Regions from separate parts of the Mycobacteroides saopaulense genome, predicted to be linked through region 1. Evidence: riboswitches for the same ligand, from Rfam matches in the RefSeq annotation. Region 1 holds a riboswitch; the other holds the start of a gene.
What was found. Region 1 has a riboswitch for cobalamin ahead of MYCSP_RS02355 (FecCD family ABC transporter permease). Riboswitches for the same ligand answer to the same signal wherever they lie in the genome.
Positions count from the first base shown of each region.

Region 2: linked by a shared signal. The riboswitch ahead of metE (5-methyltetrahydropteroyltriglutamate--homocysteine S-methyltransferase) and the one ahead of MYCSP_RS02355 (FecCD family ABC transporter permease) in region 1 are both predicted to bind cobalamin.

Region 1 is NZ_CP010271.1:467,172-471,584, forward strand. It holds gene MYCSP_RS02345 (ABC transporter substrate-binding protein) at 1-458, opposite strand, end outside; gene MYCSP_RS02350 (ABC transporter ATP-binding protein) at 455-1,240, opposite strand; gene MYCSP_RS02355 (FecCD family ABC transporter permease) at 1,240-2,298, opposite strand; cobalamin riboswitch at 2,396-2,618, opposite strand; gene MYCSP_RS02360 (CbtB domain-containing protein) at 2,777-2,983, shown strand; gene MYCSP_RS02365 (CbtA family protein) at 3,006-3,800, shown strand; gene MYCSP_RS02370 (serine hydrolase) at 3,868-4,413, opposite strand, start outside.
Region 2 is NZ_CP010271.1:4,389,869-4,394,281, forward strand. It holds gene MYCSP_RS21810 (mycobacterial-type methylenetetrahydrofolate reductase) at 1-218, opposite strand, end outside; gene metE (5-methyltetrahydropteroyltriglutamate--homocysteine S-methyltransferase) at 329-2,599, opposite strand; cobalamin riboswitch at 2,735-2,961, opposite strand; gene MYCSP_RS21820 (PaaI family thioesterase) at 3,058-3,477, shown strand; gene MYCSP_RS21825 (TetR/AcrR family transcriptional regulator) at 3,467-4,057, shown strand; gene fadD8 (fatty-acid--CoA ligase FadD8) at 4,054-4,413, opposite strand, start outside.

The DNA of each region.
Region 1 (4,413 bases):
ACGGTTCCGGGCTGACGGCACGCTTCGGTCAGCTGGTAGGGCACCGCCCCGATGGACCGCACCCAATCCGGGGTCAGTCCCGAGGTTTCGTTGAATCCGTAACTCCACCCGGCGAACACAAGATCGGGGCGAGCGGCCTGCACGGCTTCGCGGGTGAATCCCTGACCCAAGTTGGTGGTCGACTCGAATTGCGCCTTCCATGGAGAGGTCGTGACGTCCCGATCCTGCCCAGGGTCGATGAAGTAGCCGGCCATCCGGTCTTGCAGACCCAAGGCGAACAAGAGCTCGGTGACTCCGGTGTCGTTACTGACGGCCCGGGTCACCGGCACCGGAACATCAAGAGGTGCAACACAATTTTCCACGGACACCCGCTGGGATCCCGGGCTCTGCGCCTCGATCGTCGCGCAGCTCGCCGAGAGCACCGACAGCGCGATCATCACACCGGTGAGTGTCTTCATTCCTTTTCCTGCCTTTCGGGATGAGCGTCGAAGATGACCTGCGGGACGCCGGTGCGTGGATGCGCGATGACATGGCAGCCGATGCCGAACCACCGCCCGATGGACTCGGTGGTGATGACCTCATGCGGTGATCCGGACAGCACCACCCGACCGTCGGTCATGACGTGGATCGTGTCGCAGTATTGTGCTGCGAGATTGAGGTCGTGTAGGGCTGCGATGACCGTAATCCCCAGTGTCCGAGCTGAACTGAGTATCGAGTACTGGTGGCGTACGTCCAGGTGGTTGGTCGGCTCGTCGAGCACCAGGACCCGCGGCTGCTGCGCAAGGGCACGGGCGATGAGAACTCGCTGGCGCTCGCCACCCGACAGTGAACTGAACCTGCGCCCGACGAGTGCCGTCACGTCCGCGGTTTCGGTGGCCCGCGCGCAGATCTGCCTGTCCAGATCGGAGGTGCCGCGCAGGGATGTGCCATGCGGCAACCGGCCGGTGGCGATCACCTCGGCGGCGGTGAAATCGAAATCCAGCGACATGTCCTGGGTCAGTGCGGCCACCCGACGGGCGTTCTCCCGCATGCTGATTGCCCGAACAGACACACCGTCGACCGCGACATCGCCGGTGGCAGGAGTGAGGGCGCGGTACAGACAACGCAGGGTCGTCGATTTGCCGCTGCCATTGGGCCCGACGATACCGACGAAACCACCGGCCGCGATCTCCAGATCGATATCGGAGACAATCCGTGTGCCTGCGATATCGACCGATACGCCTCGGTAGGTGATGTCCATCAGCCGACGGCTCCCGCCGACATCGCGCGGCGACGCATCAGTCCGACGAACACGGGCACCCCGACCGCCGCGGTGATCGCGCCGAGCGGAAGCTCCTGCGGCGGAATCGCGGTCCGTGCGATCAGATCGGCTGCCACCAGGAAGCACGCTCCCAACACCGGAGCCACGATCAACACCCGGCGATGGTCCGCGCCGACCAGCAGTCGTGCCGCGTGCGGAATGACCAAGCCCACGAATCCGATTGCTCCGCAGATGGATACAAAGCATCCGGTCATGGCGGCCGACAGCACGAACAGTGCCAACCGGAACCGTCCGGCGTGCAGGCCCAGCGACGCGCTCACCTCGTCACCCATGGCCAGGGCATTGAGCTGGCGCGCCAGCCCCGCGACGCAGACGATTCCGATCACTGTCGCGGCGAGCGCCACCGGCACCTTGTCCCAGGACGATGCGCCGAGGCTGCCGAGGAGCCAGAACATGACGCTGCGCGCTGCCTCGCCGTTGGGCGCCAAGAACACCAACACCGTTGTCACGGCCGACAAGCCATATCCCACCGCGGTGCCTACCAGCACCAGTCGCAGCGGCACCAAACCCTGCGGGGTACGCGCGATTTGGTAGACGAGGGCCGTCGCGGCCAGGGCGCCGAGCGATGCGGACAGCGACAGTGCGTAGGTGCCGAGGGTGCCGAGCACGCCGTAGACCACCACGGCGGTCGCACCGACGGAGGCTCCCGATGAGATCCCGAGAACGTACGGGTCGGCCAGCGCATTGCGGACCATCGCCTGGACGACCACACCCACCACACTGAGCCCTGCGCCGACGAGGATCGCCAGGATCACCCGCGGCAGTCTGGACTCGACAACGATCCGGTAGTCGGCGGCTTCGGTGGCCGGCACCGTTCCGCCGGTTGCTCCCACCCAGAGGAAATGCAGGCAGTCGCGCCAGGGCACGTCGGCGGTGCCGAAGGCGAGTGCGGTCACCGCTAGGAGGGCCAGCGCAGCCAGGCCCCCAAGGGTGGCGAGGACCACGGACCTTCCGTGCTGTGCTGCGGGCATCGACATTCCTGCGTCGTCGGATCGGCGGCACGGGATGTGGATACGCCTGACACGCACGCGTGGTCCACCAGCTGGTCCCTCGGCGCCGGCGAAGACCGCACCGGGTGGTGCGGCCGCGTTGGCAGGTCTTCGGACTCGTGGACAGGAGGCCCTGGTCGGGCCTCACCTACTGGCGGCTGCTTCCCGGGCGAGCCCAGTGCTTATCGTGCCGCTGTCGTTTCCACTTACCGCTGCGGGGCAGTTCCGGATTCACACCGGATTCCCTCTTGCGATCTCCGCAAGCGCTCCCAGGCGCCCTCGGAGAAACCAATGCGAGGCCAAAACTATCACTCGAACGCGCAGCCCAGCCGCATCGACTAAACTCAGCTCGTCCTTCGACAAGACGGGAACCTGGTGTGATTCCAGGACGGTCGCGCCACTGTGAGAGTCAGACCCCGCTGTCGACAAGAACAGATCGGGACGCGGAATCCCGTAAAGGAGCACCATGGCACACACGACGTCCGCCAGCCATCCGGTTGCGGTATCGATTCCCCAGGCTGCGCTGTGGTTGAGCGTGACCACTCTCTTCGGGCTGCTTGCCTACTACTTCATCGGCATCGATCAGGGTGCGGTGTCGATCTTCGGCAGCGATATGCACGTTCACGAGTTCGTGCATGACGCGCGCCACCTGCTGGGTTTCCCCTGCCACTGAGCAGCCGGGACTAGCGAATCTCATGGAAAAGTCAATAATCCTGCGCGGCTTGGGCTTCGGCGCACTGGGTGGGCTGCTGTCTTTCATCTTCGGGTGGATATTCGTCGAGCCCGTCATCAACAGGGCCATCTCCTACGAAGAAGGCAGGGGTGAGGCACAGGTCGCACTCGACGAGGCGGCAGGTATTCATGCCCATCACGAGGGCGCGGAATTGTTCAGCCGTTTCGCACAGGCCAACGCCGGGCTGGCCCTTGGTGTCATCGGCTTCGGAATAGCGATGGGCGCACTGTTCGCGGTGGCCTACGTGGTGGCGATCGGACGGGTGGGAAATCTCAGTCCGCGCGCACTGGCGCTTTCGGTCGCCGGCGGCCTGTTCCTGGTGCTGTACGTCGTGCCGTTCCTGAAGTTCCCGGCCAATCCGCCGGCGGCAAGTGCCGACGGCACCATCAAGGAACGCACCGGGTACTTCGTGCTGATGATCGTGGTCGCCGCCGTTGCGTTGGCGGTGGCGCTATGGGTGGGCCGGAAGCTCACCGAGCGAACAGACACCTGGACGGCCACACTCGTGGCCGCCGCGGTGTTCGTAGTGTTGGTCGGGCTCGTCATGGCGGTCACGCCAGGGTTCGTCGAGGCACCCCAGCCGCTGATCGACGCGGACGGGAAGATCGTCTACCCGGGGTTCCCGGCACACGACCTGTATCTGTTCCGGCTGTACTCGTTCACCACGCAGGCCATCATGTGGCTGACCATCGGGATCGGGTTCGCCACGGTGATCGGGCGCAAGCCGGTCAATGCCGAGGCGGCCATCAACGGCTAGCGCTCATCCCGAGTTGATGGTCTTCGCGCTGGCGCTCATCCCGAGTTGATGGTCTTCGCGCTGGCGCTCATCCCAGTTTCTTGAAGACGCCCTTGGCCAGGCCGATAACCCAGCCCGCGGCGCCCGGGCCGAACGCGCGGTCCCAATTCAACTGGAAGCTCACGACATACGGCTGGCGGTTGTGGTCTTCGGCGTACCAGCTGAATGTCAGATCGCCGGGCAGATTGCCGCCCTTGGCGCCGATGTAGCGCCAGTTTTCGCTGTGCAGATCGATACCGGGTTCCGCGGACAGAATGTCGCGGACGGGGGCAGCCGGTCCGACGGCGACCTTCTGCAAGGCCGCGTGTACCCGGCAGATGTCCTCGGCGCTGCCGTACCACTCGATGCCGTACTTCGAGGCGGGCGTGGTGGTCCGGTCGGGGTCCAGCTTGTAGTCGTGGGTATCTGCCTCGGCCAGCATCTGCTCGCGCTGCGCCGGTGTGGTGGCGTCCTTCCATTGCTGGCGGACATCGGGTATGCCCCAGCCGATGTTGAACAGCTCATGCATGGTGGGGAAGGGCGTCATCGACGCTGGGTCATGATGGCCGCCGTCGGCGAGGGCCTTTTCGATTGC
Region 2 (4,413 bases), 730 kb from region 1:
ATCGACCAATAGTCGACGACATCCAGCTTGGGCTTCATCTCCAGCGGCCGGTCGCCGTCCTCGGCGATCATCGAGGGGATCATGACGTGCTCGATACGGCCCTCGATCCCGAACTCGGCCGAGAACCGCAACAGCTTTTGCAGCTCTTCCGATGCTCGCTCGTGGCCGCCATCGACGTTGGGAGGCACCAACTCCAACGCAACGGTATTCATCGACACCAGGTACCTCCGATTTGGCAAAGAACTGGATAGCTAATGGTTTATACACCAATCAATTTCGTTGACGGGCAGTCCCCCACATACTGAGACTGCCCGTCAACAATCCTGACCTATGCGCCCGCACGAACTTCGGTCGCGGCGGCAACCAGGTTGGCCAGCGAGGCGGTCACCTCGTCAACCTTCCGGGTCTTCAGGCCGCAGTCGGGGTTCACCCAGAGACGCTGCGCCGGAACCGCCTGCAGTGCCTCCCGCAGCGAGCTTGCCATCTCCGCTGCCGACGGCACCCGTGGCGAGTGGATGTCGTACACCCCCGGACCGACGCTGTTGGAGAAGCCGATCGCGTTGAGGTCATCGAGCACCTCCATATGCGAGCGGGCCGCCTCGATGGACGTGACATCGGCATCCAGATCGGCAATCGCACCGATCACTTCGCCGAACTCCGAATAGCACAGGTGTGTGTGGATCTGCGTCGCATCGGACACCCCCGACGTGGAGAGCCGGAACGCACCGACCGCCCAGTCCAAGTACGCAGGCTTGTCGACCGAACGCAGTGGCAGCAGCTCGCGCAGCGCGGGCTCGTCCACCTGGATGATCGCGATGCCGGCGTTCTGCAGATCCACCGTCTCGTCCCGGATCGCCAGCGCGATCTGGTTGGCGGTGTCTGCCAATGGTTGATCGTCACGCACGAATGACCACGCCAGAATGGTCACCGGGCCGGTCAGCATGCCCTTGACGTACTTGGGGGTCAGCGACTGCGCATAGGTGGCCCACTCGACGGTCATCGAGTTCTGCCGTGCCACATCGCCGTACAGGATCGGCGGACGCACGCACCGGCTGCCGTAGGACTGCACCCAACCGTTCTGGGTAGCGAAGAATCCGTCGAGTTGTTCGGCGAAGTACTGCACCATGTCATTGCGCTCGGGCTCACCGTGCACCAGCACGTCCAATCCCAACTTCTCCTGCAGCGCAATGACATCGGCCACCTCGGCACGCATCCGGCGCACGTATTCGGCATCGTCGATCTCACCCTTGGTCAGCGCCTGACGAGCCTTACGGATCTCGACGGTCTGCGGGAACGACCCGATGGTCGTGGTCGGCAATTTCGGCAGCTTCAGCCGCTCATCCTGGCTACGCCGGCGATCGGCGGCATCACCGCGTGAAACACCAGAGGCCAGAATGGAATCCAATCGGGCCCGAATCTGGCCGTTGTTCAGACGTGGGTCGGTCTTACGAGATTCGACGGCGGCGTTCGACGCCGCGAACTCGGCTGCGACGGCGTCACGGCCCTCACTCAGCGCCCGTGCCAGCACCACGACTTCCTTGACCTTTTCGTCGGCAAAGGCCAGCCAGCTGCGCAGCTGATCGTCGAGTTCGGTCTCCGGTTCCAGCGAGTAGGGCACATGCAGCGTCGAGCAGGAGGTGGACACTGCCACCGAACCCGCACTACCCAGCAGGGTCCCGAGGGTGCCCAGTGCCGACTCGAGGTTGGTACGCCAGATGTTTCGCCCATCCACAACACCTGCCACCACGGTCTTTCCGGACAGCTCAGGCACCGAGGCCACGTTCGAGGCAGACCCGTAGACCAGGTCCACCGCGATCGCCTCGATCGGAGTGCGCGCCAGCGCGGGCAGGGCCGCACCCAGATCACCGAAATAGGTAGCCACCAAGATCTGGGGACGATCGGCAACCGTGCCCAAACGGCCGTACACGCGCTCGGCCAGCTCCGGGCCATTCGGCAGGATGTCGGTGACCAGCACGGGCTCGTCGATCTGAACCCATCCGACGCCTGCCTCCGCCAGCTGCACCAGCAGCTGCTCGTATAGTGATACCACTTCGTCGAGTCGCTCGACGGGTGCGCCGGCACCATCCACCGACTTGCTCAACGCAAGAAAGGTGATAGGTCCGACGACCACCGGTCGTGCCGGAACATCTAGTGCCTGAGCCTCTTTCAGCTCACCGAACAGCTTCGCCGGGTTGAGCGTGAACTGTGTGTCCGGCCCGATCTCCGGCACCAGATAGTGGTAGTTGGTGTCGAACCATTTGGTCATTTCCAGCGGTGTGGCGTCGTCATTGCCGCGCGCGGCAGCAAAGTAGCGATCGAGGTCATCTGCAATGCCCGCGACGCGGGGCGGCAACGCCCCCAAAAGCACCGCGGTGTCCAACACCTGGTCGTAGTAGGAAAACGTGTTCACGGGAACGGAATCCAGCCCAGCTGCGGCCAACGCGGTCCAGTTGTCGCGCCGAAGCCCGGCGGCGACCTTCTCCAGTTCCTCACGGCTGGTGCGCCCGGCCCAGTAGCTTTCGGTAGCCCGTTTGAGCTCACGACGCGGGCCGATGCGCGCCGAACCGAGCGTGGTTGCCTTCAATGGTTGAGTGGTCATGCTGTCCTCTGTCTACGGCGTGGTGGCCACCGCCCAGGACAAGCAAGCCGAGCCCGAATAGCCAGCACACGCTGTGCTGGCTATAACCGATTCGGCCATACGCCCATTCCGCGAGGCGATGATCCGCCGGATGCGGCGCATCCGACACAACTGGCAGGTCTTCGGACTTGCAGGCATTACCCGGGCTCAGGTTTTCCTACGGGCCGTCGCTTCCCAGGCTTCCTCGGCGATTGACCGAGTGCATACCCCAGTGCATAAGACGGCGATCGTTCCTGCATACCGCTGCGGGACAGTCCCGGATTCTCACCGGGTTCCCTCTCGCGACGATCCCCGTAGGGTCCGCCACTCGATGCTGGTAACGGCCTCGGACGAACCTGGGTCACCACCAGCAGACCAGCTGCGCCTTACATCATATGCACGCTCGCCCATCCAGTTATTAGCGACTATTCTCTAATAATATGATCACCCTTGAACAGGCACAACAGGTTCTCGATGCGCAACCATTCAGCCGCCTGCTGGGAGCGTCGATCACGCGGGTCGACCCGTCCGGAATCCAGATCGCCCTCGACATCCGCGACGAACTCCGTCAGCAGAGCGGACTCGTCCACGGCGGGGTTCTGAGCTATCTCGCCGACAACGCCATCACCTACGCCTGCGGCCTGGGGTTGGGCGCGGACATCGTGACGAGCGGATACACCATCGAGTACGTGGCTCCGGCCCGCGACGGCTCCCGGCTGCTCGCCGACGCCTGCCTGGTCAGTGCCGGGCGCACCAAGGCCCTCGGACGCTGCGAGATCTCCATCGAGGATCACGGCGGAAACACCAAGCTGGTCGCGGTCGCGCAGGGCACGAGCATGGTGCGGCGCCATGGGGCGTAAACCGCAGTACAGCCCCGACGACATCCTGGACGCGGCGCTGAGCCTGGTGGCCTTGCGCGGACCTTCGGCCGCCACCGCCACCGCGATCGGGCGAGCCCTCGGCGCCCCCTCGGGCTCGATCTATCACCGATTCGCGAGCCGCGACGAGCTGATGGCCCGGCTTTGGCTGCGTTCCATCGCGCGCTATCAGGACGGCATACTCGCGGCACTGGCTCTGCCCGATTCCGACGACGCCCTCGCCGCGGCGATCGACCATGCCTTTGATTGGACAGCAACGAACCGCAACGAAGCGTTGCTGCTACTGCAGTACGAGAAAGCCGATTTGGTCGCACACTGGCCCGACACCCTTGCCACTGAGCTCACCTCACTGAATTCGCGGGTGCGAAAGGCGCTGCGCGAGTTCGCGAAAAGACGGTACGGAACGACGGCACCCGAATCCCTCGACAAGGTCATGTTCGCGTTGATCGACATGCCCTACGCAGCCGTGCGCCGCCATCTGCCCGACAAGGGCGAGCCCGCGCCGTGGCTGCGTCGGTTCATCCACACCAGCGCCCGCGGCCTGCTGGCGGCAAAGGGCTAGACCGTGGCGTACTTCTGCCGCAGGGCCTTTTTGTCCGGCTTGCCCAGTGCGGTCAACGGCAGTGACTCGGCGATGATCACGTGCTTGGGTGACTGCACCGAGCCCTTGCGCTCCTTCACCGCGGCCTGGATCTCAGAGGTCATCAACGACACGGCGGCCTCATCGGATGCCGCCTCGGCACGCAGCACCACGATCGCCGTCACCGCCTCGCCCCATTTCTCGTCCGGCACGCCGATGACTCCGACCTGGGCCACCGAAGGATGCTCGGCGACAACATCTTCCACCTCACGCGGGAACACGTTGAAACCACCGGTGACGATCATGTCCTTGGTGCGATCCACGATGAACCAAAAACC